DNA from 4 places in the Paeniclostridium hominis genome. Region 2 is predicted to be linked to each of the others. Evidence: riboswitches for the same ligand, from Rfam matches in the RefSeq annotation. Region 2 holds a riboswitch; each other region holds the start of a gene.
The links. A riboswitch is a leader RNA that binds a small molecule or an ion and turns the genes downstream of it on or off. The one in region 2 is predicted to bind cyclic di-GMP.
Positions count from the first base shown of each region.

Region 1: it holds a riboswitch for cyclic di-GMP, as region 2 does, so the genes downstream of both, H8891_RS09885 (methyl-accepting chemotaxis protein) here and H8891_RS12970 (MSCRAMM family protein) in region 2, are expected to answer to the same signal.
Region 3: it holds a riboswitch for cyclic di-GMP, as region 2 does, so the genes downstream of both, H8891_RS14060 (NPCBM/NEW2 domain-containing protein) here and H8891_RS12970 (MSCRAMM family protein) in region 2, are expected to answer to the same signal.
Region 4: it holds a riboswitch for cyclic di-GMP, as region 2 does, so the genes downstream of both, H8891_RS04075 (hypothetical protein) here and H8891_RS12970 (MSCRAMM family protein) in region 2, are expected to answer to the same signal.

Region 1 covers NZ_JACRWD010000003.1:26,293-34,432, reverse strand. Annotated here, with positions in the region: gene H8891_RS09900 (PqqD family protein) at 154-492, opposite strand; gene H8891_RS09895 (OPT family oligopeptide transporter) at 485-2,404, opposite strand; gene H8891_RS09890 (protein adenylyltransferase SelO) at 2,732-4,204, shown strand; cyclic di-GMP riboswitch class I at 4,521-4,599, shown strand; gene H8891_RS09885 (methyl-accepting chemotaxis protein) at 4,837-6,903, shown strand; gene H8891_RS09880 (patatin-like phospholipase family protein) at 7,012-7,869, opposite strand; gene H8891_RS09875 (hypothetical protein) at 8,081-8,140, shown strand, end outside.
Region 2 covers NZ_JACRWD010000007.1:73,117-81,256, reverse strand. Annotated here, with positions in the region: gene H8891_RS12985 (DUF4184 family protein) at 1-498, opposite strand, end outside; gene H8891_RS12980 (cation diffusion facilitator family transporter) at 633-1,505, opposite strand; gene H8891_RS12975 (class I SAM-dependent methyltransferase) at 1,685-2,848, opposite strand; gene H8891_RS12970 (MSCRAMM family protein) at 3,069-5,843, opposite strand; cyclic di-GMP riboswitch class II at 5,889-5,972, opposite strand; cyclic di-GMP riboswitch class II at 6,006-6,089, opposite strand; cyclic di-GMP riboswitch class II at 6,123-6,206, opposite strand; cyclic di-GMP riboswitch class II at 6,240-6,322, opposite strand; gene H8891_RS12965 (DEAD/DEAH box helicase) at 6,396-7,853, opposite strand; gene H8891_RS12960 (hypothetical protein) at 8,072-8,140, shown strand, end outside.
Region 3 covers NZ_JACRWD010000010.1:29,016-37,155, forward strand. Annotated here, with positions in the region: gene H8891_RS14050 (Cof-type HAD-IIB family hydrolase) at 1-575, opposite strand, end outside; gene H8891_RS14055 (glycosyltransferase family 2 protein) at 578-1,459, opposite strand; cyclic di-GMP riboswitch class I at 1,814-1,900, shown strand; gene H8891_RS14060 (NPCBM/NEW2 domain-containing protein) at 2,116-8,140, shown strand, end outside.
Region 4 covers NZ_JACRWD010000001.1:848,702-856,841, reverse strand. Annotated here, with positions in the region: gene H8891_RS04090 (hypothetical protein) at 1-174, shown strand, start outside; gene H8891_RS04085 (GNAT family N-acetyltransferase) at 388-891, opposite strand; gene H8891_RS04080 (hypothetical protein) at 1,306-1,617, opposite strand; gene H8891_RS04075 (hypothetical protein) at 1,868-2,104, opposite strand; cyclic di-GMP riboswitch class I at 2,332-2,418, opposite strand; gene H8891_RS04070 (hypothetical protein) at 2,568-3,143, shown strand; gene H8891_RS04065 (GNAT family N-acetyltransferase) at 3,318-3,830, opposite strand; gene H8891_RS04060 (VanZ family protein) at 3,979-4,524, opposite strand; gene H8891_RS04055 (GNAT family N-acetyltransferase) at 4,661-5,176, shown strand; gene H8891_RS04050 (N-acetylmuramoyl-L-alanine amidase) at 5,330-5,989, shown strand; gene H8891_RS04045 (YvrJ family protein) at 6,138-6,287, shown strand; gene H8891_RS04040 (TrkH family potassium uptake protein) at 6,349-7,812, opposite strand; gene H8891_RS04035 (potassium channel family protein) at 7,802-8,140, opposite strand, start outside.

The sequences.
Region 1 (8,140 bases), on a different contig from region 2:
AATTTTTTATATTCATTATATCATATATACAAATATGAGATAAGAAGGTGTAGTTTAAAAAATGTTTTAAGTATTTATTATTAAAAAACTAAAAAAGGGACTATAACATTATAGTTATAATCCCTTAAATTTTAATATTAATTTAATAACTCATTAACTTACCTTTTCAATATACTTACAATTAACCTCGATATGATTTAAAAAAACTAATAATCTTTCATAAAGAGGATGAGAATCCTCACCGTAAGTATTTTCTAAACTACAACCTATGTCCTCAACAGTTTTTTTACCATCTATTTGTAAAAACACAAAGCTACTGTACTTATCAAGTTCAATTTTTTTATACATAGGAATTTTAAACTTTAACTTCCTAAAAAACTTCTGTATAAAATGATCTTGCCTTTCGATTATAGTAACTAAATCATTATTAACTTCAAAATTTACTTTATCATTAATTTTAAAAACTAAATTTAAAACATCAGTATTATTCATTATGTTTCACCTTAGATTTAACAATAGGTATAGTAGTCAGTATTACTAAAACAGCTAATAAGATTATAGCCATTCCATTACCTGCGGCAAAGCCACTAGGTGTATTACCTCCAACTAATCCTGTAACTTGACATATTATTCCTATAAGTCCAAGTATAGATCCACCAGCAACTAAACCAGAAGATAGACTTATACCATTAGAAACTTTAACTTCTTTTTCTTTATCATTTTTAGCAGTTTTTTCAACTAATACACGAATTAATGCTCCAACTAATATTATAGAAGTTGTCGCAACTGGTAAATAAAATCCTATAGCAATAGTCATTATAGGTAAATTTAATAAGTATAAAACAACTGCCATAAATACTCCAACTATAATCATAACCCAAGGTAATTCACCTGACATTATACCTGATGTTAATGTTGACATTAAGTTAGCTTGAGGTAGTGCAAATGGTGGGTTATCACCAGTTATTCTAAGTTGGTCTGATAATAATATCATAGTTCCAACAACAACTACAACACCAACAATACTTGCTAATGTAAAATAGCGTTGCATTTCATTTTTACTACCACCTATTATATATGTTACTTTTTGAGATTGACTGTATCCACCAGCTATTGCGATAGAAACAACTATGAATGAACCAAGTAAAAGTAAAGATTTATTATCTTCTGGTGATTTCCATCCCATTAAAACAAATATTAGTGTAACTATAACTAAAGATGCGATAGTCATACCAGATACAGGTAAATTAGATGTTCCTATAGTTCCTGTTAAACGTCCAGCAACTATAACAAATAATAAAGATAATACTAATGATAATATAGCACCTACTATAGCCATCATAAAACTATTAGAAACTATAAATGAAGCTATAAATCCAACAACCATTCCACCTAATAATATTAATATTTGAGCGGAAGAACCATCACCTTTAGTAGCAGTAGCTCTTGCTTTAGCTGTTTCTTTTACTGAAGCTATTATAGTTGGTATAAGTTTTATAGCACCTATTATACCACCGCAAAGCATCATACCAGCGCCTATGTATTTAACATAACTACTAGATATTGCTTGAACAGTCATTTCATTTATTGGCATTGAAGGGTCATTCCATACCATAACACCGTCTTTAGCTAAATCAGTAAAGTATCCTATTAAAGGTGTAATACCAAATACTGATAATACAGAACCAGCAAACATTGTTAAAGCAATTTCAATACCAACAATGAATCCAATTCCTAATAAAAGAGGATTAACCTCCATATCAAATTTCCATTTGTAACTTTTACTACCTATAAAGCTAATTACATTATTTGTTAAATTTAAAAATGAACTAGTTAAAACAGTTATGATTCCACCAATACCAAAGCCAATACCCATATACTTTATAGAATCTCCACCACTATCTGAAGCAACTAATGTTTCAGATATAGCCATTGATTCAGGATAAACAAGTTTACCATGTTCTTCAATGATTAAATAGTTGTGAACAAGTGATGCTACACCAATACCAAATAAAACACCACCAACACCAACTGCAACTCCTTCAATGAATGAAATTTGACTACCAATTAAAATAACAGAAGGTAATACAAATATAAGTCCACTAGCAACTGATTCTCCACCACTTGACATACCTTGAATTAAGTTCTTACCAAGTATACCTTTATGCTTTGCAAACATACTTACAAAAGCTGAACCTATTATTGCACCAGGAATACCGGCAGCAACTGTAAGTCCTGCTTTCATACCTGAATATGCAGTAGAAGCTGCAAATACTGATGCCAATACAAGACCTATAATAAGTACTGCTATATTGCCACCTGTTTTTGATTTATCGGTTATATAAGGAACATAATCTTTGCCAGATACTCCCCCATATGCACCTTTAGGCAATTTTTTATTCATCTAGATATCCCCCTTTTTTATTTAGATATTTATATTGTAGCACCGAAGTAGGATGTCCTATTTTAAAATTTAAATAGCAATAAAGATAAAAAATGATTATAAAAAACAAGAAAATAACAGGCTTTACAGCAATGTAAAAATTAAAAGAAAAAATTAAAATTTAATAAGTAGAATAAGGTCAATATTTTATATAAAAAAATTGGCACATTAATTAAATATAAATAAGTTTTTTAATAAAAATAAACTTATTTTATATTGTTAACAAGGGTATATTAAATAAGAGTAGAAACATCACACTTAAAATTATGGAATATATAAGGAGAAAAAATGACTAATAAAAAAGAAATTATAAAGATGGGATGGAACTTAGACAATAGCTATATTACCTTGCCCAAAGCATTTTATAGCAAAATTAATTTAAATAAAGTTAGCTCACCGAAATTAGTTATTTTAAATGAAAGCTTAGCTAAATCTCTTGGATTAAATAGTGATGCTTTAAAAAGTCATGATGGAGTGTCAATACTTGCAGGTAATGAAACTATAGAAGAAGGAGCATTTATTGCTCAAGCTTATGCTGGTCATCAGTTTGGACACTTTACAATGCTAGGGGATGGAAGAGCATTATTAATAGGTGAGCAAATAACACCGTCAAAAGATAGATATGATATTCAGCTTAAAGGTTCTGGTAAAACTCCATACTCTCGTGGAGGAGATGGAAGAGCAGTGCTTGGACCTATGCTTCGTGAATATATAATAAGTGAAGCTATGCATGGTCTTGGTATACCAACTACTCGTAGTTTGGCAGTAGTTAAAACTGGGGAATCTGTAATTCGTGAAAGTATAAAAGAAGGGGCAATTTTAACTCGTGTAGCTTCTAGCCATATTAGATTTGCTACATTTGAATATGCAGCAAGATTTTTAGGAGTAGATGAAGTAAAAAAATTAGCTGATTATACAATAAAAAGACATTATCCACATATAAAAGACGATGATAATAAATATCTAAATTTACTTAAAGAAGTAATAAAAGCTCATGCTATTCTTGTTGCTAAATGGCAAACTGTTGGATTTATTCATGGTGTTATGAATACTGACAATATGACTATTAGTGGAGAAACTATTGATTATGGTCCGTGTGCTTTTATGGATAATTACAACCCAAATACCGTATTTAGTTCAATTGACACTACAGGTCGATATGCTTATAAAAATCAACCTATTATGGCTGAGTGGAATTTATGTAGATTTGCTGAAACATTATTGCCTTTATTACATGAAAATCAAGAAGATGCTATAAAAATAGCACAAGATGCTATTTCTAATTTTTCTGAGTTATATTATTTAAATTGGTTATCTAATATGAGAAAAAAACTTGGATTATTTAATGAAGAAGAACAAGATAAAGCTATAATTGAAGATTTACTTAGTATAATGGAAAAACATAGTGAAGATTTCACTAATACTTTTATTAATTTAACATTTGATAAAAATAAAGATAAAGGTATGTTTAGTAGTAAAGAATTTGATAGTTGGTATAAGCTATGGCAAGAAAGACTTAAAAGACAACCTCAATCAAAGGAACAAGTGCACCAATTGATGAAAAATTCTAATCCAGCAGTAATTCCAAGAAATCATAGAGTAGAAGAAGCAATAGAAGCTGGGGATAAAGGTGATTTTAGTGTAATTATAAAACTTCTTGATGTAATTTCAAGACCATATGATCACTCGAAAGATCAAGAAGAGTATTCACAGTTACCAAAACCGTCAAGTTGTCCTTATAGAACTTTCTGTGGGACATAAGATTTTGTGTAAATTAAGGTGTTCTCGATAAAAATTATAAGTGTAAAACTTATGTTAATAATTATTTAGATATATACTAAATTTAATCGTAGAGATTATTTTTATGAATTGTTTCAATTATTGATACCTAAGAAAAGGTATTGATTGTAAAATCAATACCTTTTTATATTAAACAATATTACAGATTTACTTTTTTATGATAATTTAAAAATGCTTTACTATTAAATTTTTCAAGTAACAGGCAAAGGTTTTAAATTATTTACAAAAAATAACATTTATGCTAATATGAATGTGTATTTAAATCTAAAATAAAATTTAATTTAATTAGCAAACCCGGAGTGATTCGGCGACGCAAAGCTATAGGGGCTTTTTTCAAAAGTCAGCCAGTTGCATAAATTGTCTTTTAAAAGAAGAGTGTTGACGGGTCTATGTTGATGCTCTTTTATTTTTGTGTTATGTAAGTGGATTTTAAAAATTATAAGGCTTTAATTAAGGAGGTTTATTATGGATAATCACAAAACATAAGTAGCTTTACATTTAGGCTAGAAATAAATAAGCCTTGAAGTGTTAATTTTGCTGAATATTATGATAAAAAATTAACGTATAAAGATATAATAACGGGAGATAAAAAAATGAAATTTAAATTAAGACAAAAAAGTAAAGACAAAACTAAAAGTATAAAAACTCAACTTACTTTAATAATTGTATGTTTTTCAGTTATTTGTTGTTTATGTTTAGGGGCAATTACAAGTTATTTAAACTATAAAACATCTAATACTATTTTATCAAATACAGTAGTAGAAACAACTAAACAAGCAGCAGCAACCGCTTCGCAAAAAATTACAAACCTAAAAAATGCAGCAATTCAAACAGGTATTATAAAGGAAATTTCAGATCCTAAGGTAAGTGTAGAGGAAAAGAAAAGCATAATAACTAGACAAGAAAAGCTATATGGATTATCATTAGGTCAAATTATAGATGCAAATGGTAAAGATTTATTTAGTGGAAATGATTATTCTAGTAGAGATTATTTTAAAATTTCTATGCAAGGAAAGGCATATATGGGTAGCCCTGTTGTTAGTAAAGTAACAGGAAATCTTACACTTGTAGTTTCAGCACCTATTTGGGAAAATGGAGTACAAGGCAGTAAGATAGTAGGGGTTGTAACTTTTGATGCAGATAAAGATTTCTTAACTGAAATTATTAAGAATATAAAAATAAGTGAAAATAGTTATGCTTACCTTATAGATAATGAAGGAACAACAATTGCTGATATGGATACTAGTCTTATTGGTAAGGAAAATACTATAAAAGAATCAGCAACAAATCCAGATTTAAAAGACGTTGCACAAGCAGATGAAAAGCTTATTTCAGGAAAAACAGGATATGCTAATGTAGATTTAGAAGGACAAGGTTGGATTTTAGGATATGCTCCAGTAAAAAATAGCCATAATTGGGGTGTAGGTGTAATGGTAAATAAAGATGATTTCCTTGGACAAATGTATACTTCAATTACAATAACAGCTGTAATATCTATAATATTTACTGTTGTAGCATTTATTGGAGCAATAAAGTTTGCTAGTAAAATAGGAAATCCATTAAAGGAATGTAGTGAACGATTAAAGAAACTAGCTGAGGGCGATTTAAACTCAGAACTACCAGTTATAGATGAAGAAAATGAGATAGGTCTAGTAGCAGATGCAACAAATAAAATAGTTAATGATTTTAGGGAAATGATAAATACATTAACAAATATATTAACTGAAATTAGCAATGGTAATTTAGATATTGATGTAGATGATGATAAATTAAGTGATTTATTTGTAAATGATTTTGAGCCAATGTTAATAGCTGTAAATAAAATTGTAAATGATTTAAATAGTACTTTAGAACAAATAAATACTTCTGGAGAACAAGTTGCAATCGGTTCAAATCAGTTAGCAGAAGGTGCTCAAGTACTTTCTCAAGGTGCTACAGAACAAGCAAGTTCAATTCAAGAACTTTCAGCAACTATAAATGAAATTTCAGTGCAAATAAAAGAAACTGCACAAAATGCTGAAAGAGCAAAAGAAATATCTGTAAGTTCAAGTATTGCAACGGATAAAGGAAAAGAGCAAATGCAAGAAATGATTGCTGCAATGGATGAAATTAGCAATACATCAAATGAAATTGGAAATATAATAAAAAATATTGATGATATAGCATTCCAAACAAATATTTTAGCACTTAATGCGGCTGTAGAAGCAGCACGTGCAGGAGAAGCTGGTAAAGGATTTGCTGTTGTTGCTGATGAAGTTAGAAATCTTGCTGCAAAATCTGCACAAAGTGCAAAAGATACAGCTGAGTTAATTGAAAAATCACTTAAAGCAATAGAAAATGGAACTATAATTGTTTCAGAAACAGCAAAATCTCTTGAAGAAGTTGTTGATGGTGCTAAAAAGTCAGCAGAAGTTATACAAGAAATTGCAGATGCAAGTAATGAACAAGCACAAAATATCAATCAAATAAATATTGGAGTTGAACAAATATCTGTAGTTGTACAAACTAATTCAGCAACTGCTGAAGAAAGTGCTGCTGCAAGTGAAGAGTTATCAAGTCAGGCACAAATGTTAAAAGAACTTCTTGAGAAATTTAATTTAAAAGATGAACGAGCTAAATACTTTGATGGCAAGATGATATTTGACAATGAAGAATTTTAGATAAGAATCTTTAATTAATTTAATATAAAAAAATATATTGCTAGATAAAAATCTTATAAGAAATACATATAAACATTGTATTCACTATAAGATCTTTATCTGGCTTTTTTAGTTTTCAGCTTTATTTATAAAATCTAAAATCTTATCAGATAGTTCTTTTGCATCATTATAACCATCTTTATATAATGCAGTAAGCTTATCAATATTTTTTTCTATTTGACTAACTTTAACAGGTTTTTTCGGTCTAATTACAAGAACGTCGCCACTTTGAGATAATTTATTTACTAAATCAAGACTTTTATTATAGTTAATATGTCTAGACTCAATAGCTTTAACAAGTTTAGGATACTTTTTATACTTTCTTTTTACAATAGAAATAAATTTTTGTTTTCCTTTTCTATAAGTTATATCTCTTGTTAAAACAACTATATTTTTTTTATAACCTTGATTTAAAGCATATTCTATAGGAATTGAATCAGTAACTCCACCATCAACTAATTTATAATTATCAATTTCAACTATATTTGCAAACACAGGTATAGAACAAGATGCTTGCATATAAATAATTTCTTTATTTAAATCTGTAAGTTCAAAATATTCAGGTTTGCCTGTTTCACAATTTGTAGCAACTACTACAAATTTAGTTTTAGATTTACTAAAAGCATCATAATCATAAATATTTAATTCATTAGGAATTGTATTAAATATAAAATCCATACCAAATATTGAGCCTGTTTTAATTAAATTACCAAAGCTTAAATATTTTTTATCATTTATATAGTCGATAGTAGCATTGAATGCTCTTTTATATTGTTTCGATATATAAGAAGAAGCATGACAGCTTCCAGCTGACACTCCAATTGTTATATCTACTTCTATATTTTTTTCTATAAGAAAATCTAACACTCCAGCAGTATATATTCCCCTCATACCGCCACCTTCTAATATTAATCCTATCTTACTCATAATTATCCTCTCTTCACTTTAAGTATGCATATAATTTAAAATTAATAGTTATGGTTTTATAACTATTATAGTCCAAGGCATTTATATTGTCTAGTTTTAAGGATTAGGCTAAAAGCTTAAAAGATAACCGATTAAACCGTATAATTACTATAAGGATAATATATATTAGCGGGAATAATGATATACACTTCACTTGAGGAGCAAATAAAAAATGATTAATAATATAAATAAAAATTCATATAATATGAATCCATACATAAAACTACCCACA
Region 2 (8,140 bases):
AATTATAATAAAACCTATAACTGTACTACCATGCTGAATTATTTTAAATATAGGGATTTGTAATCCTAATATTTCTATCTTATTTCTTAAAAAATTTATATGAGCTACAAAATATCCCGTTTTATGAGTACATGCATCCCATATTATATGAGTTAGCATTCCTATTATACATGAATATGCAAAAACTATGCCTTCTTTAAAGCTTTTTATATTATTTTTATAATTCAATAAATAAATATAGTATTTTGATAAAAATGTTGGTAAATTGATTATAAAAGCATCTTTTACAAATTTAAATATTAAGTAATTAAGTAAGAAACATATAGGTAAATTTAATATTATAAATCCTGTAAATGTATGACCTAAATTACTACTTGGGTTAAATAATAAAAAATATATAAAATCTGGTGCCATAGATCCTAATATCAATCCAACTAAATTTAAATGTCTATTTTTCACAAATACCACTGCTGATGGGTGCGCTAATGTAAATGGCATAATTTTCTCCTTTTTAAGTTAAATTTCATACTTTCTAATTATACAATATATAATACATATAATTACTTACAAAAACGTAATATAATATTTATAAAAATAACCATAAGTTGCTTAAATCAACCTATGGTTATTCCCTATTTTCCATAAAATGGTTCTATATGAATTATAACTTGAGTATTTTTATTAATATTTTCTCTTAATAAATTTTCAACTCTATGAGTTAGATCATGAGCTACATCAACAGTAATAAAAGGATCTACCATTACATGCATATCCAAGTATATATTATTTTCACTTCCTCTACTTCTTACATTATGAATGTCTTTTATGTCTTCTTCATTTTTAAGAATTTCTCTAATAGTGTCTACATCTATAACTGCACTATCAACTAAAACTTCAATTGAAGATTTAAATATTTCATAAGCCGAATGAAATATACAAATAGATACTCCTATAGAAACTACAGGATCTATAATCATAGGAAATCCAACTTTTATGCAAACTAAAGCGATTATAACCCCAATAGAAACAAATATATCACTTCTTGTATGAAGAGAGTCTGAAATTAATATATAACTATTTAATTTTTTTCCCTTTTTATACTCATATGTTGATACAAATATATTTATAATTAATGTAATCAATAAAACTATTAAGCTTTCATTGGTTATAGTTAAATCAACTGGATTTATAAATCTATTAATAGCATTAAATACTATCTTTATCCCCATAAATAAAAGCATTACTCCAATAAACATACCAGTTATAATCTCAAACTTGTAGTGTCCATAAGGATGTTTTTTATCAACAGGTTTAGATGCTAGTCTAACTCCAACTAAACCAACTACATTAGATGAAGCATCCGAAACAGAATGAAAACCATCAGCAATAATACTTGCACTGTTTATAAAAAAACCAACTATAACCTTAAGAAAAGCTACTATTAAGTTTGCAAATAAAATAACCCACAAGACCTTTTTAACTTCTTTGTAATTGTCTCTTCTCATATTGACCTCCTAAATTAAAGCTATTAAGTCTATAAAAAAATCCATGAGAAAGTATAAAACTATCCCATGGATTAATCCACTGCTTATTAAAAGCCCAGTACATATAGTACCTGATAAATTTGTATATAATTTACTTTTACAATAATTTATATGCCAATTTATCTAAATTGTTACATGTACTATATTAAATTATCATTTTTTAATAACTTAAGTAAAGTTGGTTCTAAGTTAAATTCATTTATAATATTATTAACTTCTTTAAGAGATTTTTCTCTTTTATCTTTAGATATATTGCCTTTAGAAGCTCTAATTAATATATTCTTAGGAGAGTGGGCTATATCTATAAATTCAAGTAATTGAGTTTTATATCCTATAGCTTCTAATAAATTTCCTCTAACTGCATCAGTCATAAGAGCTGAAACTCTTTCCTTTATAATCCCATATTTAGTAATTAATGAGAATTCTGAACTTCTTATTTGATCATTAAACTCATGTTGGCAGCAAGGTACAGAAAAAATCATTTTAGCATTCCATTTAATAGCATTATAAAGCGCATAATCAGTTGCGGTATCACATGCGTGTAATGTTATAACCATATCTACTTTATCAGTATATTTGTATCCATTTATATCTCCAAGCTCAAAAGTTAAATTCTCATACTTATATTTTTTAGCTATCTCATTACATTTTTTAATAACATCTGCTTTCAAATCTAGACCTATCATTTTAACATCTATTTTCTTTATTTCAACAAAGTAATAATATAGTACAAATGTTAAGTAAGATTTACCACAACCAAAATCTAATATAGTAAGTTCCTTATAATCATTTTTCTTTATTTCATCATCTATGATTTCTATAAATCTATTTATTTGCTTATATTTATCATACTTAGAGTTTACAACCTTACCTTCTTTAGTAAATACACCTAAATCTATTAAAGGTTGTATTAGCATACCTTCTTTTAGTATGTAATTTTTTTCTCTATTATGACTTTTATTAACTACATTTTTATTGTCACTTTTTTTCTTTCCTAAAAATATCTTACCTTTTTTAGATATTTTTAAATCATAAGTATTAGTTTCAGACCAAGCACCTACTTGTTTATACTTTCCATTTATAAATTCTAACATCTTTTCATTTAACATATTTTTTTCTATGTTTTCATGAAAAACTTGTTTATCTGTATATTTTTCTATTTGATAATATTCTTTATTATTTTTTTCTTTTAATTGAATATTGATTTTATTATATTCAACATCTTTATTTAGTTTATTACTTATAACTACTTTAACAATATTATCATTAGTTATTTCATTAATACTTTTCTTTAGTTCTTCCATATTGTCACACCTTATCATTTCTTTTTTAAGTTTATATATAGCTATTACTATTATATATTACTATTCTTATAAGTTAAACAATTTTATATATATTTAATATTGCCAAATATATTAAGTGGTATTAGCTTGCTTTGTGTATTATTTTTATAAATAAATAGAGTATCAAAACTAGCTTGATACTCTATTTTCTTACTATTAATAAGTGTTAATTTAATATTATTTACTTTCTTTTTCTTCTAATAGTATTTACTGCTAATCCTATTGATGAAGCTGCAAATAATCCTATGTATGGTAGCATACTACTGTCTGATGTTTTAGGATTTTTAGAATTATTTGTTTCATCTGAATTAATTTTATCACTTGATGCATTTTGATTAGTGTTTTCAATCTTCTCTGGTTTACTTAACACCTTTGAATCATCTTTGTCAGGCTTTTCTGTATTATCTAATTCACCTGGATCTTTCGGGTCATCTTGACTAGGTTTTTCAACCTTATCTGGTTCACTTGGATAAGTAAGTTTATCTAGTTTTGGTTTTTCATTTTCATCAGTTGATTTATAGATTTCTTCATTAGCTGCAGTTTTTTCTATTACTTGATTATTTTTAGCTATTTCAAATGGATACATCTTGTTATCTATTGCATATCCTTCTGGTGCTTTTGTTTCTTGGTAATAGTAATTTCCATATGCTAAATTATTAAATACTACTTTACCATCTTTACCTGTTACTGCCTTTGTTACTTCTTTTTTAGTTGAATCAAATATTGTAAATTCTGTTCCTTCTAATACTTTCTTAGCATCCTTTGAATCTACCTTCGTTATTTCTATACTTCCAACTATCTTATCATTAGCTGAGCTTTTTTCTATCACTTGATTATTTTTAACTATTTCAAATGGATACATCTTGTTATCTATTGTGTATCCTTCTGGTGCTTTTGTTTCTTGGTAATAGTAATTTCCATATGCTAAATTTTTGAATACTACTTTACCATCTTTACCTGTTACTGCCTTTGCTACTTCTTTTTTATTTGAATCAAATATTGTAAATTCTGTTCCTGCTAATACTTTCTTAGCATCCTTTGAATCTACTTTCGTTATTTCTATACTTCCTTTTATCTTTGTATCTACTACTTTTACTGTATTAGTTTTTTCTGCTTCAACTACTATATTCTGATTTTTAGCTAAATTGTATCCTTCTGGAGCTTTAACTTCAACTACTTGATAATCACCTTGCTTAACATTATCAAATATTACTATCCCTTGAGAATTTGTAGTTTTTGTATCTACTACTTTTCCATTTTGCACTAAGTTAAATGTTGCACCTTCTAAAACTTTTCCATCTTCATTAGTTTTGTTTATTACAACTTTTCCTGGCATTGCCATAAGTTCATCCTCTGCAACAACTTTAACTATTTTACTATTTTCTGTAACCTTAAATGCTATAGTTGTACTATCAAGTTTATAACCTTTAGGTGCTACCTTTTCAACTAATTTATAATTGCCATAAGGTAGCTCTAACTCTACAGGACTATTTGATGAAGTAGTTATATCTTTAACAGTTTGTCCATAAATATCCTTTACTAGATTACCATTTGAATCAGTAAGTGAGTAAACTGCACCTGATAACATTTTTTGAGTCTTGTCACCTTTTTCAATTTTTATTATTTCAACTTTTGGACTCTTTATAGTTACAACTTCATCAGTTGGATTTCCATTTACATAAGCAGTATTTGAAACTGCTTCTCCTGTTCCAACTTCTTTCATATTAGCTTGAATAGTAATATATGCATCGTCTCCTGGATTTATATCCGACTTATCATTAACTGCATTTAATTCTTTTGTTTGATCATTATACGTAACCGTAAACTGACCTGTTTGATCTATTTTAATATCAGTCAGCCTCGAATCTAATTTATCTTTTACATGCATTGTATTCTTTAAAAAGTGTCCTGCTGAATCAAATGCTATTTTATATTCTATGTTTTGATCCTTTTCATCATTAGTTATATTAGTTTTATTTACAGTTTTATAGACATTTATAGCCCCTGCTCCTGCTGCTAACTTAACTGTAGCACTAGAATCATTATTTTTCCCATTATATGTTAATTTTGCTTTATTTACATATCTAATGTCTTTTGGAGGATTTGGTAATATCAAAGTATTGTAATTAACTGAATAGCTATCATTATATATATCACCAAGATCTATTTTTAGAGAATCTTTTTCAGCTGTAAGTTTTCCAGACTTTAAAAGCTCATTAGTTACATCCCTATCCACTCCACTTTCATAGTCATGCTGAATTATACTTATACTATTTTTATCTAAAACCATTCCCTCTGGAATTTGGTCCTCAAAGTAAGCATCCCCCATTTGTCCATTTTGATCTCTATTTATTTCTACATAGTATCTAACTGGTTTATTTATATCTGTTATAAGCCCTTCTCCCTTAGAATCTAGTGGTAAATATGAACCTTTATACATAAGTGGATTTGATCCTCCACCTGTTGATTCTTCTCTACCTTCACCTGTTAATGTAACAGTTTCTGTATCTCCATTAGTGTTTATAACAATAGGGTATTCTCCATCTTTAATATTTTTATCACCAACCATTGTTACACTTAAATATCCCTCTAATGCATTTTTTATATTATCATTAAATATCAACTTTAATACTCCAGTATTAGGGTTATATTCTTGCCCTGAAAAATGCTTGTCTGAACATACTGGGTTAACATCTCTAAAGATCTTAGGCAGTGTTATAGTAATGCTATCTCCTGGCGTAATTTTGCTTGGATCTTTAATTTTATAATCAATTCTGAAAGTTTTAATCATACCTTCTCTTACAGTATAATCATCAAATGTTGCACTTGTTATTTCAACTGAAGGACTATTAGATACATCTTCAGCATATACCATTATCCCTGATGAAATAAGATTTAAAATCATACTAAACACAAATACTAAACTTAATATTACCTTATTCTTTCCCTGTCTCAAATGATCACCTCTTTTTTTCAATAAAAAAAGCTATACTTACATGTTTGTAAATATAGCCGGTTGCATCACTAACTCCATATATCCCAGATGCCCATATACAGAATATACTTCTTCGTTTCTTGTTTATTAAATTTTAGAACAAAAAAGGCTATACCTACAGTTTGTAAATATAGCCGGTTGCATCACTAACTCCATATATCCCAGATGCCCACATACAGAATATACTTCTTCGTTTCTTGTTTATTAAATTTTAGAACAAAAAAGGCTATACCTACAGTTTGTAAATATAGCCGGTTGCATCACTAACTCCATATATCCCAGATGCCCACATACAGAATATACTTCTTCGTTTCTTGTTTATTAAATTTTAGAACAAAAAAGGCTATACCTACAGTTTGTAAATATAGCCGGTTGCATCACTAACTCCATATATCCCAGATGCCCACATACAGAATATACTTCTTCGTTTCTTATTTATTAAGTTTTTACCAAATTAGTTTATCAAATTTCGACACCATTTTCAATATTCTTTTTAAGAATATAATTATAAATCTAACAATTAGAATTATCTCTTCTTACTTTAACTAATTTTTTCTTTATACTTATTTCCTTATATTTTTTTAAAAACATTTCACCTTTATGATTTAATAAGTCAACATAAGAGCATAAGTCACAAACTTCTATAACACCTATATCTTCATTATTTATACCTTCAATATTACTAAAAGTCCCAACAATATCTAAAACTCTAATTTTCTTCTTTTTTCCTGCATTTAAATATATTCTAGTTACCTCACTATGAACTTTTTTATCTTTCTTTTTTATCCTTTTATTATTTAATAATATACTTGAAGCTTTCTCGAACTTAATTTTTCCTTTTTTTATATCTTCACTACTTAATTCATTAATAGTATTTATTTCATGGCCAATATATTTTATTATCTCAGCTATATATTTTTCGTCTTTTTCATTAGCCATGGTTATAGCTTTTCCATATTTATCTGTTCTTCCTGTTCTTCCTATTCTATGTATATAATTTTCTTTATCCATAGGAACATCATAATTTATAACTAAAGATACATCATCTATATGTATTCCTCTACTTGCTACATCTGTACTAATTAAAATATTATATTTACCTTCTTTAAAGTCCTTGATTACAAATATACGCTTTTCTTGAGACATATCTCCATGGAGTTGTTCAACTAAAAACTTATCTTTTTTCATCTTGTTGTATAATTTAGTTACTCTATCTTTAGTATTTAAAAACACTATGGTAGTTTTTGGATTATAATAATATATTAGATCTTTTAAGGTATTATATTTTTCATCTTCTTTTAAAGAAACTAAATTTTCTTCTATTTGTCTTTTGTCTAGATTTTCATCATTTTCAATTTCTATCATACTAGGATTTATCATATATTTATTATATATATAAGATATATCTTTATCTATAGTTGCTGAAAATAAGCCTATAACAGTCTCTTTAGGTATATTATTAAATATAAACTCCATATCTTCTATAAATCCTTTGTTAAGCATTTTATCAGCTTCATCTATTATAAAATAATTTATATTGTCTAAGTTTATACTACCTCTATTTATATGATCTATTACTCTTCCAGGTGTAGCAACTACTACATGAACTCTTTGTTTTAATTCATTTATTTGATCTTTTATAGGTTGTTTTCCAAATATTGCACTACACCTAATTTTTTTTAATCTTCCTATATTAGATATTTCTTCTTTTACTTGTATAGCTAATTCTCTTGTTGGTACAACTATTAATGCTTGTAGATTACTGTTGTTAACATCTATTTTTTCACATATCGGTATTCCAAAACTTGCAGTTTTCCCACTACCAGTTTTTGATTTAACAACTATATTTTCTTTATTTAAAAGTCTTGGAATTGATTCACATTGAACTTTAGATGGAGTATTATACTCAAGATTATAAAGGGCTTTTATTATATCTTTATCTAAATCAAAATTTTTAAAATTATTAATCATTACTACCACCTTACTTATCTAAATTAAAATTTTTATAGCTATTTATTATATCATATCTTTAAAGTAATACATCTTTTTTAATATATTAATCTTATTGTCTCTTAAATATTTAATTTCATAATATTATATATTCATAAAAAATACCTTAGCTTAATAAAATTTAATATAAGCTATTATTTTATATTTTAAATTTTATTATTTAAAGGAGAATTAAAATTATGTTTGAAATGATAAAACATCCTTATAACAACAAATCTATAGCTAGATTGGACTTAAATAATATTGTC
Region 3 (8,140 bases), on a different contig from region 2:
AATTCAGCTATTGCAACTCCCTTACTGCACTCTTTTCTAGAAATATCTAGGCTATTTTTATTTCGATGAGTAGAAATGTAATCTCCGAAATTATCATTTAGTAAATTTTTTACATTTTCTAGTTCTTTACAATCATTAAAACCAAGTGCGAATGTAGTAAATTCTTCTTCAGGAATTTCATAAAAATCATTAAATCTAACAGCATTACTAGATGTATATTCTGTTGGACCTTTAAAATAAAAGTATTTATCAGTTGTAAATTGAATTTCACAATTATTAGATGATATACAATTATATATTTGTTCAACAATATTTCTTTCCATAGTTAGCTTTTTAACTATATTTTCTTCATTATTTAGTATAATAGCCCCACTAGCAAGAATCATAAAGTCTAGATTTATATCAAAATTCTCAATAGCAAGTTTTACCCCAGAATATGATCTTCCTGTGCAAACTCCAAAAAGATGTCCATTACTCTGAAGTTTTTTAATACTTTCTAAATCACTAGGCATTATCTTATCCTTTTTATCTTCAAAATACAATGTTCCATCAATATCACTAATTAATATTTTCATGCTTATACCTCTTTTTCTACTTCAGTTATCATATTTTGTAACTCTTGCATCCACTTTTTGTAAAATGGCAATGTTGCATTTTTATCTTGGAGAAACAAAGATACTAAATGTGAATTATTCAATAACAGATATTGATAAAAATCACTTTTTACTTGATTATATTCATTGTGTTGTATTAGAAGATTTTTCACTTTTTCTATTGCAAATATATAATCTGTAACTTGTTTACTGTCTACTGATGTGAATGAAGAATTATCTCTTCTCATATAATTATAAATTGGTTTATTAATGAAGCAAATTAAATCTGAATATAGTGCAGTTTCAAAAGCGTACACCATATCTTCATATTGATAACAAGCAATAAATTCAATCTTATTATTTATCAATAATTCTCTTTTGAATAGTTTATTAACAATAATATGAGCTCCATCTTTTAAAGTTAATATTTTACCTATATATTCATTTCTATTACAAGTATAATTAGTCTTAGATATTAAAGTATTTTGGTAAATATTATTATAAAATATTGACATTCCACCAACTACAATATCTGCATTAGTAGTTTTCATTGATGTAACTAACAATTTGCAATAATCTTTAGTTACATAGTCATCACTATCAACAAAACATACATATTCTCCATTGGCAATCTTAACTCCATAATTTCTAGCTACACTTTGACCAGCATGATTAATACTAACAAGACGTATAAAATCAAATTTTTTTTGATAGTTTTTTATAATTTCTATTGATTTATCTGTAGATTCATCATCAACAAAAATTAATTCTATATTTTTATACGTTTGTGTTACTAAACTTTCAATACATCTGTCTAGCCATTTTTCAGAATTATAAACTGGAATAATTATGCTTACTAAACTCATTGTCTCTATCCCCCTAATAGTGCGTGCATTCTTACACTTTATATATTATTAAAGTTTTGTTTTTACAATTATATCACCCATATATTAACAAAAATATATTTTTTATTCTAAAAATTACGACAATTTCTGATATCTCTTAAATTAATAACAAGTCTTAAAACTTAGATTTGGTAAATCATTTAGATAAAAAACTGTAATAACGAAACTGGTTGTATTGATTTTTCTAAAAATGATTTACCTAATTTATATAATTTAAAATCAATTTTTAAAAATTTTTCAGAAATTAATCAAAATTTTCAAAAAACTATTTTATATTGTAAAAAATTATGTATAATTAATTATAGATGACTAAAAATTACATATTAGCAAATCTAGGGAAATCTAGAGACGCAAAGCTAAAGGGGCTAAGGTCAAATTAGACTATGCCAGCCAGTTGCCGAAGAATTAATATTCTTTGTTTTTATAGAGTTATTTTATGATGTAATCGTAAGATTATTTTATAATGTTTACTTTAGATAGCAACTACCCTTTAGACACAGGGTAGTTTTTTTATTTCATATAAAATAACCATAACTCTATAACAAGACTATATTTTAAAATTTGGGGTAAAATGTTTAGTTATTGTAAATTCATATGCATATCAGAGGGAGGATATTATGAGGAAAAAAATATCAGCAGTATTGGCCATGTCTATAATAGCTACAAACGTTTCACCGGCAATAAATGTATACGCTAATGAAGTAGTAAAAAAGAAAGCAGTAGCAATAGAGAAACAAGTATCTAAAAACATGACTGTTACTGATTTCAAAATTAAGAACAATCCTAATTTTGCTAAGTACAATGAATTGTATAGAGTTGGGGTACAATCTATATCAAACAATGGAAGGAGTTATCCAGGAACTAAAATAGAAAATGCTATAGATGGGAAACTTGAAACACATTGGGAGACATTCACTAAAAATGATGAAACATTTAAAAATGAAGTGACTGTGGAATTTAAAGACATAGCCGAGATAAACAGATTAGCTTACGCTACAAGACAAGATGGGGCTAAAGGTAAGGGATACCCTACTAGTGCAGAGATATACGTTTCAGAAAGTGAGACAGGGGAAGACTTTAAACTAGCAGGAAAAGTAGAAGGAAGTAAAGCAACAGGTGGAATGGTAGAATTTAAATTTGACACTGTACGTGCAAAGAGAGTTAAATTCAAATTCGTAGAAGCGCATAACGAGTGGGCAAGTGCCGCAGAGTTTTGGTTCTACAAAGAAGATAAAACTCTAGACAAGATGGAAAGATTATTTACTAATGCAAATATGAATGAGGTAAGTAAAGAGTTTGCAACTACTGAAGCATTAAACGCTTTAGAGAAAGAAACTGAAAGTCATCCATTCCGCGAAAGCTTTAAAGAGTATATAGATAATGCAAGACTTGTTTTAGAAAATAAAGAAGTAAACTTTAGTGAAACTAAAGTATCTAAATTGTTAGGGTATGGAACCCCTAACCAACAAGCTTATGATGAAAAGTTTAAATTAGGTAATGAGCATATAGCAAATACAGAAGTTAACGGTGGAATGTACCCTTCAACTAAAATAGAATATATGTATGATAATAATCCTAATACACATTGGGAAACAAACAGAAGTAATGGAAATGACTTCACTAACGAAGTAACATTTACTTTTGATGAAGTGCAAGAGTTAGATAGAATAGCATTATTGCCTAGAAGTGGAAACCAAAAGGGATTCCCAACTAAGTACGAAATATATGCTTCTGATACTACTAAGGGAGATACATTTAAATTAGTATCTAGCGGTACTGCAAAGGTTACCACTGACTTTATGCAATTTAAATTTAACCCTACAAGTTTTAAGAGATTGAAGTTTGTATTTAAAGAGTGTCATATGGGTAGACCATTTATATCTGAAGCTAGATTTTATAAGCAAGATGCTTTATCCGAAAAGATGGAAACATTATTTACTGATAGCAATAAGAACAAAGTAAATCCTGACTTCGGAACTTTAGATAAACTTACTGTTTTAGAGAACGAAGCAAAGGTACATCCTTTATATAGTCAATTCAAAGAGGATTTAGATGACGCTAGACAAGTATTAGAAGGTAACGAAGTAACTTATACAGAAGCAAAAGTTTCTAAGTTCAAGGCTTTTGGAACTGAAGAGTTAGCTAAATATGATAAGTTATATAAGATAGATAATAGTCATATAAAGAAGATAACTACTAATGGTAGTCATTGGGCAGACAGTACTATAGGTAAAGCTATAGACGGTAACCCAAATACTAACTGGCATTCTAATGCTAGAAACAATGAGAACCATACAAACGAAGTTATAATGACTTTAGACCAAATAAGAACGTTAGATAGAATAGTTTATTATTCTCCTAGAGATAGAGGTTTCGCAGAGAAATTTGACATATATACTTCTAAGACTACTGCAGGTGATACATTCACTAAAGTAACTAGTGGTAGTGCTACAAGAACTAGAGACTCTATATCTATAAAGTTTAACCCAACTCAAGCTAAGAGAATTAAGTTTGTTTATAAGCAAGGATACGAAGGTTGGGCTTTAGCGTCAGAGTTTGGACTTTATAAACAAGATGAAACTATGGATAAGATAGATAGATTATTTACTGATGCTAGTATGAGCGAGTTAAGTGAGGAATTTAGAAGCACTGAAGCACTTAACACTTTAGAAGAAGCCTGTAAGAAACATCCATTCTATAATGACTTTAAAGAGGATTTAGAGAATGCTAGAAATATTTTAGAGCAAGAAGAGATAATAAGTGGAGGTGCGACTACTAAGTCATTTAAGCATTTAGATAATAAAAAGTATATAGAAAAATTTAGAATTCCTTATAGTAACATAAAGAGGATAACTAATAATACTGGTCAATATGCAAATCAGACTATAGATAAAGCGGCAGACAATGACATAAGTACTTATTGGGAAACTAATAAGCATAACGATGAAAATTGGAGCAATGAGGTAACAGTTGAGTTTGTTAACCCAATAACTATAGATAGATTGGTTTATGGTGCTAGACAAAGTGATGCTAAAGGTTTCGCACAAGAGTTTGAGATTTACGGTTCTACAACTAGCAAAGGTGAAACATTTAAGTTAGTTGCTACAGGTAAAGCCGACAAAACTAAGGACTTAATAGAAGCGAAATTCCAACCTACTAAGTTTAAGAGAATAAAACTAAAGTGGACTAAGGGTGACCAAAACTGGGCTACTTTAAATGAAATAATGTTCTTTAGAAAAGATACAGTTTCAGATAAGGTTAACAGTATATTCACAAATGAATTAAAGAATGAGTTAACTCCAGAATATAATAACTTACCAGCTATTGAGGAATTAGAAAAAGAAGTTAACACACATCCATTAAAAGCAGAACTTATGGAAAGTATAAACATGGCTAAAGAGTTAATCAAGAATCCTGAGAGTAATAAAGGTCATGTTTATGAATTAGAAAGCAGAGGAGACGCTATAAAGGAAAGTCAAAAGAGAAAAGTATGGAACTTTAGAGATTGGCAACCTACAGGCTTAGCAGTTAAGTCAGGAGAGAAAATAACTGTTTATGTTGACACAGAGCCAGGTGAACCTGTACCTAATTTAGTTTATAAGCAAATGGATAGTAGACATAATGGTTTAAGAGATATCAGATTAAACAGAGGTAAAAACGAAATAGTGATACCTGAAGTCGAAGCAGGGGACTTAAGACCTGGAACACCATTAGCAGGAGTTCTATACGCTTACAACCCTTATACTCCAGACCAACAATCTAGAAAACCTAAGATAAGAATAGTAGGTGGTGTAAGTTATCCTCAATTCATAAAAGGTGTAACTACTGATGAACAAGTAATGAAAGATTTACGTGAATACAATAAGAAGTTAGAGAAAGACCCTAAGTTACCTGATGTATTTGAAGTGGTTAGTGATAAAGCTTTTGTAAACGTTAAAGCGACATACGCTTTAAACTGGTATACTGAGCATAATAAATTACCTAGCTATACTGCAGATAAATCTGATGAAGTAATAAAGGAAGCAATGAAATTCTGGGGATTTGATGGTTCTAAAGACATACACTCAGACTTTAACTTTAGATATGTAACTATGCTTAAGAACTTAGATGGTGGAGCATTCATGAATGCAGGAAACGGTATAACTGGATATAACTTTAACGAACAGAATGGAGCTTTAAATGTAAATACTGGTTGGGGATTCATGCATGAATTAGGACACAACCTTGATACAAATAATAGATCAATGCCTGAGATAACTAATAATATTTTACCTCTTCATTTCCAAATGATTAAAGGTGAAGCTAGTAAGATATCTCAACAAAATTTATGGGAGAGTAAAATATTCCCTAAAGTAAGTAAAGAAGATTATTCTAACAATGAGTGGTACCCTGCAAGTGACACTAGTTCATTAACTCATATGGCACCATTATGGCAATTACAACTATATGATAATACATTCTGGCCTCGTTTCGAGCAACAATTTAGAGAAAGAAACATAGGTGGCGGTGACTGGAATAACAAGCATGAAGCTTGGGCAGTTGTTGCATCAGATGTTCTTCAATTAGACTTAAAAGAACATTTTGCTAGACACGGTTTCTACGTTAATGAAGAAACTGCTAAGCATATGGCTCAGTACAAAAAGCCAGATAAGAAGTTATGGTATATAAATGACAATAAGTATCTGAACAAAGGTGAAGGTTTCAATAATGAGCTAGATTGCAAAGTTAAAGTTAAGACACAAGAGAATTCTGTTAAATTAGATATATCAATAGATAAAACTAATGCTAATAGTCTTCTTGGATATGAGATACTTAGAGATGGTAAAGTGATAGGATTTACTACTAAAGATACTTTCACTGACACTAACATAAATTCAGGTACTAATCACGAGTATAAAGTAGTTGCTTACGATACTCAATTAAATCCTTCTGAAGGTGTAGGCGTTAAGGCACATCAACCTGTATTAGAAACAGTGGGAGGGCTTACATTAGCTTTAGGAGAAAATTTCAATGCTTTAGATTATGTTAAGGCAACTGATTACAATGGTAATAAGTTAAAAGACATTAAGGTAACAAGTGATGTTAATACTACTAAAAAGGGTAACTACACAGTAACTTATGAGGTAACTGACAATGATGCAACTTCTAAAGAAACAATGAACGTTAATGTTGTTAGTAAATATGATTACTTATCAGATAGTGAGTGGAAGAGTGAACATGCCGATTGGGGTAAACCTTCACGTAATAACTCTATAAAAGGAAGAACTTTAGGAGAGATTAAAAACTACGATAAGGGTATAAGATTACATGCTAACGGAAATGTTGTTTATGATTTAGGTGAGCATAACTATGATAACTTTGAAGTTAAAGTTGGAGTAGACATGAATATTGAGGCTCAAAATAATTCAAGTATAACTTTCAAGATTGTAGGCGATGGAAAGACTTTAGCAACAACTAAAGTATTAAAGCATGCGGATAATATGCAGTATATAAATGTTCCTGTAAAAGGAGTTAAAGAACTTAGATTAGAAGTTAATAATGGTGGAAACGGAAATACTTCAGACCACGGTATATTTGTAGAACCTAAATTAACAACTAATAATGCTAAACCTGAATTAACTATACCTAAATCTCAAACTGTTAAAATTGGGCAAACTTTAGAAGATGTGGTTGGAACTTATAAAGCTATAGATGCAGAGGATGGCGATATAACTGGTAATGTAGTTGTTACTGGACAAGACAAAGTTAACTTTAATAGAGTTGGTAACTATACTATAACTTATTCTATAACTGATAAGGATGGTAACAAAACTGAAAAGAGCAGAGTTATAAGTGTTGTAAATCCTGAAGACTTTAGATATCTATCTGATTATGAGTGGAAGTCTGCTACTAAAGGTTGGGGTACTATAGGTATAGATAAGTCAATAGATAAACGTGAAATAACTCTTACTGGAGAAGATAACCAACCAGTAGTATATAAGAAGGGTATAGGTACTCATGCACATTCTGAGATAGTTTACGACTTAACAGATAAGAACGTTAATATGTTCAGTTCATTTGTTGGTATAGACCGTGAGATGTATAACGGGCCTGCAAGTGTAGAATTTAAAGTTTATGTTGATGGAGACTTAGCTTATGATAGTGGTGTAATGCATGCTAGAGATGCTCAGAAGTTTGTACAAGTAGATTTAGCAGGTGCTAAAGAGTTGAAATTAGTAGTAACTAACGGTGGGGACGGAATAGGTTCAGACCATGCAGACTGGGCAGATGCTAAGTTATACTTCGTAAATAATGATAGAGTAGATAAATCAGATTTAACTAAGACTATCGAAGATGCTAAGAAAATAGAGAAAGATAATTATACTGACGAAAGCGTTAAAGCTTTAGATGGAAAGATAGCAGAAGCAGAAGCTTTATTAAAAGAAGAAAAACCTAGTCAAGAAGCAATAGACAATATGACTAGTGCATTACAAGAAGCAGTTAAGGCTTTAGTAGAGATAAACTTAGAAGAAGTTGTTAGCATACCTGATAAATATCTGGTTAAATCTTTAAGTAGTACTTTAGGTAAAGAGGGTAACTTTACAGTAGGTGATATGCGTAAGTTAACTAAACTTGATATTGGTTATGGTGTAGAAAGTCTTG
Region 4 (8,140 bases), on a different contig from region 2:
ATGGTTTCTTTATTTTTAATAACAAGTGTTTTATCTATTTCATTAAGCTTTTTAATGTTTTTCAAATCATTCCCTATAACTATTGCTAGTGGATGTTTTATATTAATTTTATCTTATTACACATTTACCCTAGGTCGTATTAATAAAAAATATGGCTTATCTAAAAACAAATAAAAATGAAAAAACAACGAAGAACAAGTTTTATGTTTATAGCGATCTGACAAAACGTTAAAGCCTGCACTTTAGGCTTTACAGTGAAAGAAGATGCTATAAACATAAAACTCCCACTATATCTTGTTCATTAGCTTCTCTCCCATATAATTAATGCCCTTAAAATCCAAATAAATGAATTCTAAGAGCTTTTTAACAGATATTTTAAAATAAAATTTATTGTTCATTTTCTAATATTGACATTACTATCAATGATTCATAATTTCCCTTATAAAGAATACACTCCCTAAGAATTCCTTCTTCTTTGAAACCTTGAGATTTATAAACATTTTGAGCTCTTTTGTTTTTATATCTTACATCTAACCATAATCTATGTGCTCTTAATTCATTAAATGAATATTCTTTAATTAATCTTAACGTCTCTTTTCCAAAACCTTTGCCCTTATCACAAATGACAAATCTTTTAAATTCAATGTTATGGTTAGGATTGTCTAAGCCAGCCATGATTATGTAACCTATAGGTTTTCCTTTTTTACTATCTTCAATTATCAGATGTAATATATCAGAATTCGAAAGTGATTCTAAATGTTGAGTTTTAGACCAATTCCCTATATACTGAGCATTTTCAGATTCATTTTCTGCACCAATTACAAACTCTAAATCGTCATATTGTGTTAATCTCAACTTAATTAAATCAGATTCTTTAATAACTTTTTTCATAAATTCCCCCCTTATATGAAATAGTAATCTATAAACTATAAAAAATCTAATAAATTTTAATTTTAATTTAACAATCCTTAAATTTTTGGTTTATGAGTTAGTTAAATTTCTCAATAAACTCTTTATATGCTTTATACCATTGAAATTTCGAGTATAAAATTACTACAAAACTTCCAAGTGATAGCGTCATATGAAAATAATCTTTTTTAATAAGTAAAAAAACAATACAAATTAAAAATATTATAATTACAACATTTGATAATAAAAATAATCGTTTAAATGATCTAGTTATTTTCTTCAAGTAATCACCCTCTAACTAAAACAATCATGAGTAATTTTTAACACCATGTTATCATATTTGATATTTTCTAAATTTAGATATTTTATTTACCAAGTTTACGTATAATACTTATTTTATATACCCGAGTTATATGCAATAACATATAGCATAGCAAGTGTTATATACATGGTTGCTAATAAACAATAATGAACTACCATATTTATTTTTTTATTTTTTATCCAATATACGCCTGATAAAAAGCAATATATTAAAAATACACCTGCTACAATTATAGGGATATTATATGGGTAATCATAAACTGTTACCGTTGTAGAAAGCTTATATAAATTGTGTTCAAGAATCCAATCGGGTATTTCTACAAAAGATATACCTACAAATCCTACTATAATCCAATCTATCATCTTCCAGTCCTTATACTTACTCATTTGTAAATTCACTCCATTCAAGTTAGTTTATAATCTATATAAATATTTTAGTAGTACTACCATTGGTTAAGTAATAATGTCTATCTGCATATCTAACCACTTGTCATTTGATTTTTAAGATTAGTTAGTAATTATACAAAATTAAATACAAAAAAAGTTGAAAATGGATTAAGATGTGTTTATTTTGGAGTAAAATATAAAATGTTAAATACTATGATTAATTTGGTAAAAATAAAAAATAAGGCTTAATTTAAGCCTTATTCTTTATTTTTATATAGTACTTCTTTATCCATATGTATATATATGGGATTATAAAAACAATATATGGAATTAAAGTTTCTAATGGTGTTAACTTATCTTTTATAATAAAAAATACTCCTGAAAATATTAATAATATACTAATCATACAAACTATGTTGTTTTGGGTTTTTATATAGTCTTCCATTGAAGTTATATTAAACATTTTAGAAATGTAATTCGGTTTCATATTATTTAATAATAAATATTTAATTATATGAAAAATACCAAATGTAATAAGAAATATTCCATAAGTTTTATATGTGAACATATTCTCATCTACTTCCTACTTATAATGTTTCCATATTATTCACAGGATTCACTGTATTTATAGTAGGCTTTATAACAGATACTCCAACTAATGCTATAGCTATACTTCTACTTACGTTTTTCTTTAAATCCATAAAATAGTCCCCCTTTGGTAACTGACTAGTAATTATAGTCTCATACTTAGCCCCTATAGTTTGCCGTCCTTTAATTTATTAAAGTTTGGATTTTTCAAATTGTTAATTAAATTATATTAGGAAAACATTTACATAAAAAGCCTTTAATTTACAGAATTTTTATGTTATTCTAAAAATAACAACATCATTTTAAATTTTACTTTATGGACTAGTTATATAAAAGACAGAATATTATAAAGGAGGAAAAAAATGTTACAATTTAATTTAATGATAATAACATTACTTATATGTAGTGTAATTTTATTAAGTGGAGTAAAAATAATGTTTAACCCTAGATATGCTCAAGTAATAATGTTTATATTTATAACATATAGTCCATTTTCAGATTTAATAGAAGGATATAAACTAGGATACACAGGTATTAGTAGCATAATAATATTTAGTATAGTATTTTTATTAATATTTATTTGGGGATATAGAAAAAATAAACACATATACTCAATACATAATGTTAAAAAAACGGATGTAATAAATATTATTGAGGAATATTTAAAGATAAAAAATATAAAATATGAAGTAAGAGAAGATGAAATATATTTACCAGAGTTTTATAAAACTATATTTATTGATAGTTTAATGAGTATAAGTTTAGATTTTAAAGATATAAAGGATATTGATTTTTACAATGATTTAGTAAAGAAAATTAAATCTGGAATTAAAGAATTAAAACTAAGATATTTTCCCATAGAAGGTATGTTTTATTTAATTTTTACTGGAATTTTGTATTGGATTAAAACTGATTTTTTAGTTAATTTTTTAAAATAATATATTTACTATCTAAACTGTACAAAAAACACCACCTAAAACTAAAAATTGAAGCCCTATCAAAGGGCTTCAAAGACACTTACATAACAAACTAAACTTGTAATGCAAAACGGCAAAGGGTAAAGTTGAAGTTTATATAGCAATCTACCAAAATTACAGATTGCAATCAGAAATCTAGTCACTTAATTTTAGTTCATAAACATATACTATATGCTCTTTTTCTCCAAATTTAATATTTGACTCTTTCACTTTGTTATATCCTAGTGATTTCCAGAATTTATGAGCTAAAATATTTTCTTCAAGAACACCAATACTAAAATAATCTACCCCTATACTTAAAGCATATTTTTTTAAATCATTATGAACTAGACTACCTAACTTGTTTCCCCTTTTATTCGGTGCTAGTAATAATAAACCAATTGACCATGTATTAATCTTAGGATAGTTTTTAAATATATCAATTAATCCGATAAGTTCACTTGATTCATAAATTCCTAAAGTTAAAGAATCTTCAATTGTTTTCTTATCTGTATAAGTAAATAGATCTTTTATATCTTGTTCATTAGCTTCTCTACCGCTACAAATTATATGATAATCTGAACATAAATTATATAACTTTTCTATTTGGGCACTTTGTTCTAAAGATATTTGTTTAATAATATATTTATTATCTAAATTTATTATCATTTAAATTCCCCTCTCTCCCATATAATTAATGCCCTTAAAATCCAAACAAATGAATTCTAAGAGCTTTTTTAACAGATATTTTAAAATAAAGTTAAAACCTTTAGAGTATAAATATATTTTAGGGATTAGTTATTTACTCTAATTAAAATTATAAGTTTACTACAATTAGAATTGTTAAAAACAAAACTATTAATATAGTTAAAATTAATGCAATTATATTAAGTACTTTATTCATTTTTTGATTTGATTTAAATAATTTGCTAATAAAATAATAAATTGCAATACCAACGACTCCGCCAAATGTATTGCCTATTAAATCTGTTATATCAAATGCTCCTATTGCAAATATAAATTGTAATACTTCATATGACAAACTAACCCCAGCTATAGATAGAATTTTTTTCAAAACACTCCACTTATCAGTTATCATACATACATAAATTCCAAAAGGAATAAATACAATCATATTATAAATTATTTCTTTAATATCAATTCTATCATTGACAATCGTAGAATCACCAAACGGTATCAAATTAATACTTCTTGGACTTACTAAATCTTCAAATGAAAAATTCATTTTAAATAATATAATCCATGTTAGTACTAGAAAGTACACAATAAATAATCCAATCGTAAGTTTCCTTTGTTTATTATTTTTTACTTGTTCTATTTTAATCTCCTCCTTACAAAACATTGTTCTTCAATTTATTATAATCTTAATAAAATTGTAAGTCTAATAAAAATATATATTTTAGTGTACATTTGATTAGTTTCATATTCTGATATAATTAAATTATTAAAACATTAGATTATACAGGAGGCAAATTGAAATGGATAATTTATTTAATAATTTTAAGCAAATCGATATAGGTAACTATATAATTAGGAGTATTAATGAAAATGATTATAAAGATATTTATAGTATTTATGGAGATCCAGAGGTTATGAAATATGATATGAATAATTTATTAAAATCGTTAGATGATGCTAAAAATAATATTAAAATAATACATAGAGCTATTTTGAATAAATGGTTTATAAGATTGGCTATTATAGATAAGTACACAAATGAGTTTATTGGAACTATAGCACTTCATCATTTTGAATTTGATAAGAATAAAGTTCAAATAGGTTATAATTTGAAAAAGAATTATTGGGGAAAAGGTATAATGAGTGATGTTTTAAAGTCAACAATTGATTACTTACACTTAAATTCATCATTAAAAGAAATTGAAGCATCTATTTATACTGAAAATATAGCCTCATTAAAATTAGCCAAAAAATTAGGTTTTAAATTAAATAATAGAGAAAGTAATAAATTAATTTTCACAAAAAAAATTAAATAACATTATATACATTTTTTTCATTTTAAATATAATTTCTTAAACTTCAAAAATTAGTCACTAAAACCAAATATATCAAACATTCTTAAAGTACTTTTATATATTAAATAAGAAACCTCTGATACCATATAGTAAACAAAATAAAGGAGGTAACCTATGAAATTCTACTTAGACTTTGGTCATGGTGGCAAAGACCCCGGAGCTCTTGGCAAAAACAACACTAAAGAAAGTGACATAGTCTTAAAAATAGGACTAATAATAAAAGAAATCCTTGAAAAATCAAACGAAAAAGTAATAACAACTCGTGAAAACAACACCTACTACACTCTTTCACAAAGATGCACCAAAGCCAACAAAGAAAACTGCGACTACTTTATAAGCCTTCACATGAATTCATCCACCAACACATCAGCAAAAGGCACAGAAACTTGGGTTTATAATCTAAACAGCAAAATCTCCACACTAGGTAAAAATCTAACTTCAAATATATCAAAAAACTTAAACACACCAAATCGTGGAGTAAAAGAATCAAAAAAGTTCTCAGTCCTAAAAAACACAAAAATGCCAGCAATAATAATAGAAGTAGACTTTATATCTAACCAAGAAATAGAAGACTTATGTAAAAAAGAAGACTACCTACAAAAAGTAGCTAAAACCATAGCTTCTACCCTACTTAACTTTATCAACAAAGAAACACCACCCAAAACTCCACTTTACAAAGTAACCATAGGTGCATTTAAGGATAAAAATAATGCCCTAAAACTAAAAAACGAAGCCATATCAAAAGGCTTCAAAGACACTTACATAACAAACTAAATTTATAATAAAGGCGAATGGTAAAGTTTTAGTTTATATAGCAATCTGACGAAACGTTAAAGCCTTTAATTTTAGGCTTTACAGTGAAGGAAGATGCTATATAAACTAAACTTACCCAAAGCCACCTAGCTTAAAGGAGGAAATTTAAATGAACTCAGAAATTCAATCTCTAATAGCCAATGTAGGATTTCCAATAGCAATCAGTATGTATCTACTGATAAGAATCGAAGGAAAACTTCAAAGCCTAACAGAGAGTATAAATGAACTTAGTAAAAATATAATATCCATGAAAAAATAAAATATTATACTACAACTTTAAAAAGAGCTAGTGAAATTACTAGCTCTTTTAATTACTCTTATTATTTACTTTTCCTATTATTTTTAACAATTTTAACTATGGCTATTAGTATAACCCAAATTTCAAGTCTACCTAATAGCATTCCTATAATTTCTGTCCACAAAATAATTGATGGTGCATTTAATGATGTTATTCCCACTGATAATCCAACGGTTCCTAAAGCTGATGCAAATTCAAACATTGCATCTTGTAGTGGGTAATTATATACTAACATAATAAATACCCCTAAAATAAATACCATTAAATATATAAACGCATAGTTATATACTTCTAAAATATCTGATTTATTTATAAATATTTTACCATCTGCCTTATATACATAATTTCTATATACTTGATGTTTCGGCAAAAACTTATCTTTTATATTCCATATTAACTTTTTAATAATTAAGTAAATTCTATAAAGCTTTATCCCTCCAGATGTAGACCCTGCTCCCCCACCTATAAGCATTGCCACTATCATTATAAGTATTGCAAAAGATGGCCAGTTATTATATGTTACAGTTGAAAATCCTGTAGTTGATAAAGCCGATACAACCTCAAATAATCCAACCCTAATCCCTTTATATAAACTTGTATACAAATCTTTTAAAGAAACAAAAGTAACAAGTGGTATAAAGATTCCTAAAACTAAAAACATAAATCTTATTTCGCCTAATTTTAAAATTTCCTTAAACTTACCTTTAACAAGTAATAAATGAGTTGCAAAACTTGTTGTACCTAATATCATTAATATAATAGTTATCAATTCTATAAAAACATTATCATAATATCCAATACTATTAGCTCTTACAGAAAATCCACCAGTAGATAAAGCTGCAATAGAATGATTTATTGCATCAAATACAGGCATACCAAATATAACATATAGTATTGTTCCAGAAACCACATAACCTAAATATATAGAAATTATAACTCTAGAAGATTTAATTAAGTTTGGAAGAAGTTTATCTGTATGGCCTTCTGAGTTATAAAGTTTCATTCCAAATGTAGATGATAATGCTGATAGCATTACTAAAACAATTCCTACTCCTCCAAAAAATTGCATTATACTTCTATGAATTAAAAATATATGGGGAGCTGATTCTACATCTATAACTGATAGACCAGTTGTTGTCCACCCACTTACAGCTTCAAAATATGCTTGTGTAAAATTTAAATTTTGTCCAATAATAAATGGTATTGCAGAAAATACTGTTGCTAATATCCATCCACTTACTACAATTACTGCATCTTCTCCAACCGATAAAGTTCTTTCTTTATATCCTTTAAATTTTTTTGCTAAAATTAAACCTAAAACTATAGAAATAAACGCTGGAATTAAAAAACTAGGAGCATAAATTAATTCATCTATATAGAATATAATACTTATTAATGGTAATAATAATATAAACCCAGATATTGATGTAAAAATTCCTATATAATAAATAGTACTTCCCCATTGATTAAATCTTTTACATTCCATAAGATTTACCACTTTCTAATACTTTGTCTAATACTTCTCTTTGAACATTTACATCACATAATATTATAAGTTTATCATTAACCATTATTTGTGTATTTCCATTAGGAATAATACTATTATTACCTCTTATTATGCACCCAATTATAGATTTATCTGATAAGTTTAAATCCTTTATATATTTTCCACATAAATTTGAATTATCTTTAACTATTATATCTAGTAGTCTAATTTGTCCATTTTCAATTGGTACAAATTCATAAATATCATTTATTGTAGCCATTTGTTCTATAACATCAGATACTATATAAGTTGCACTTATTGCTCCGTT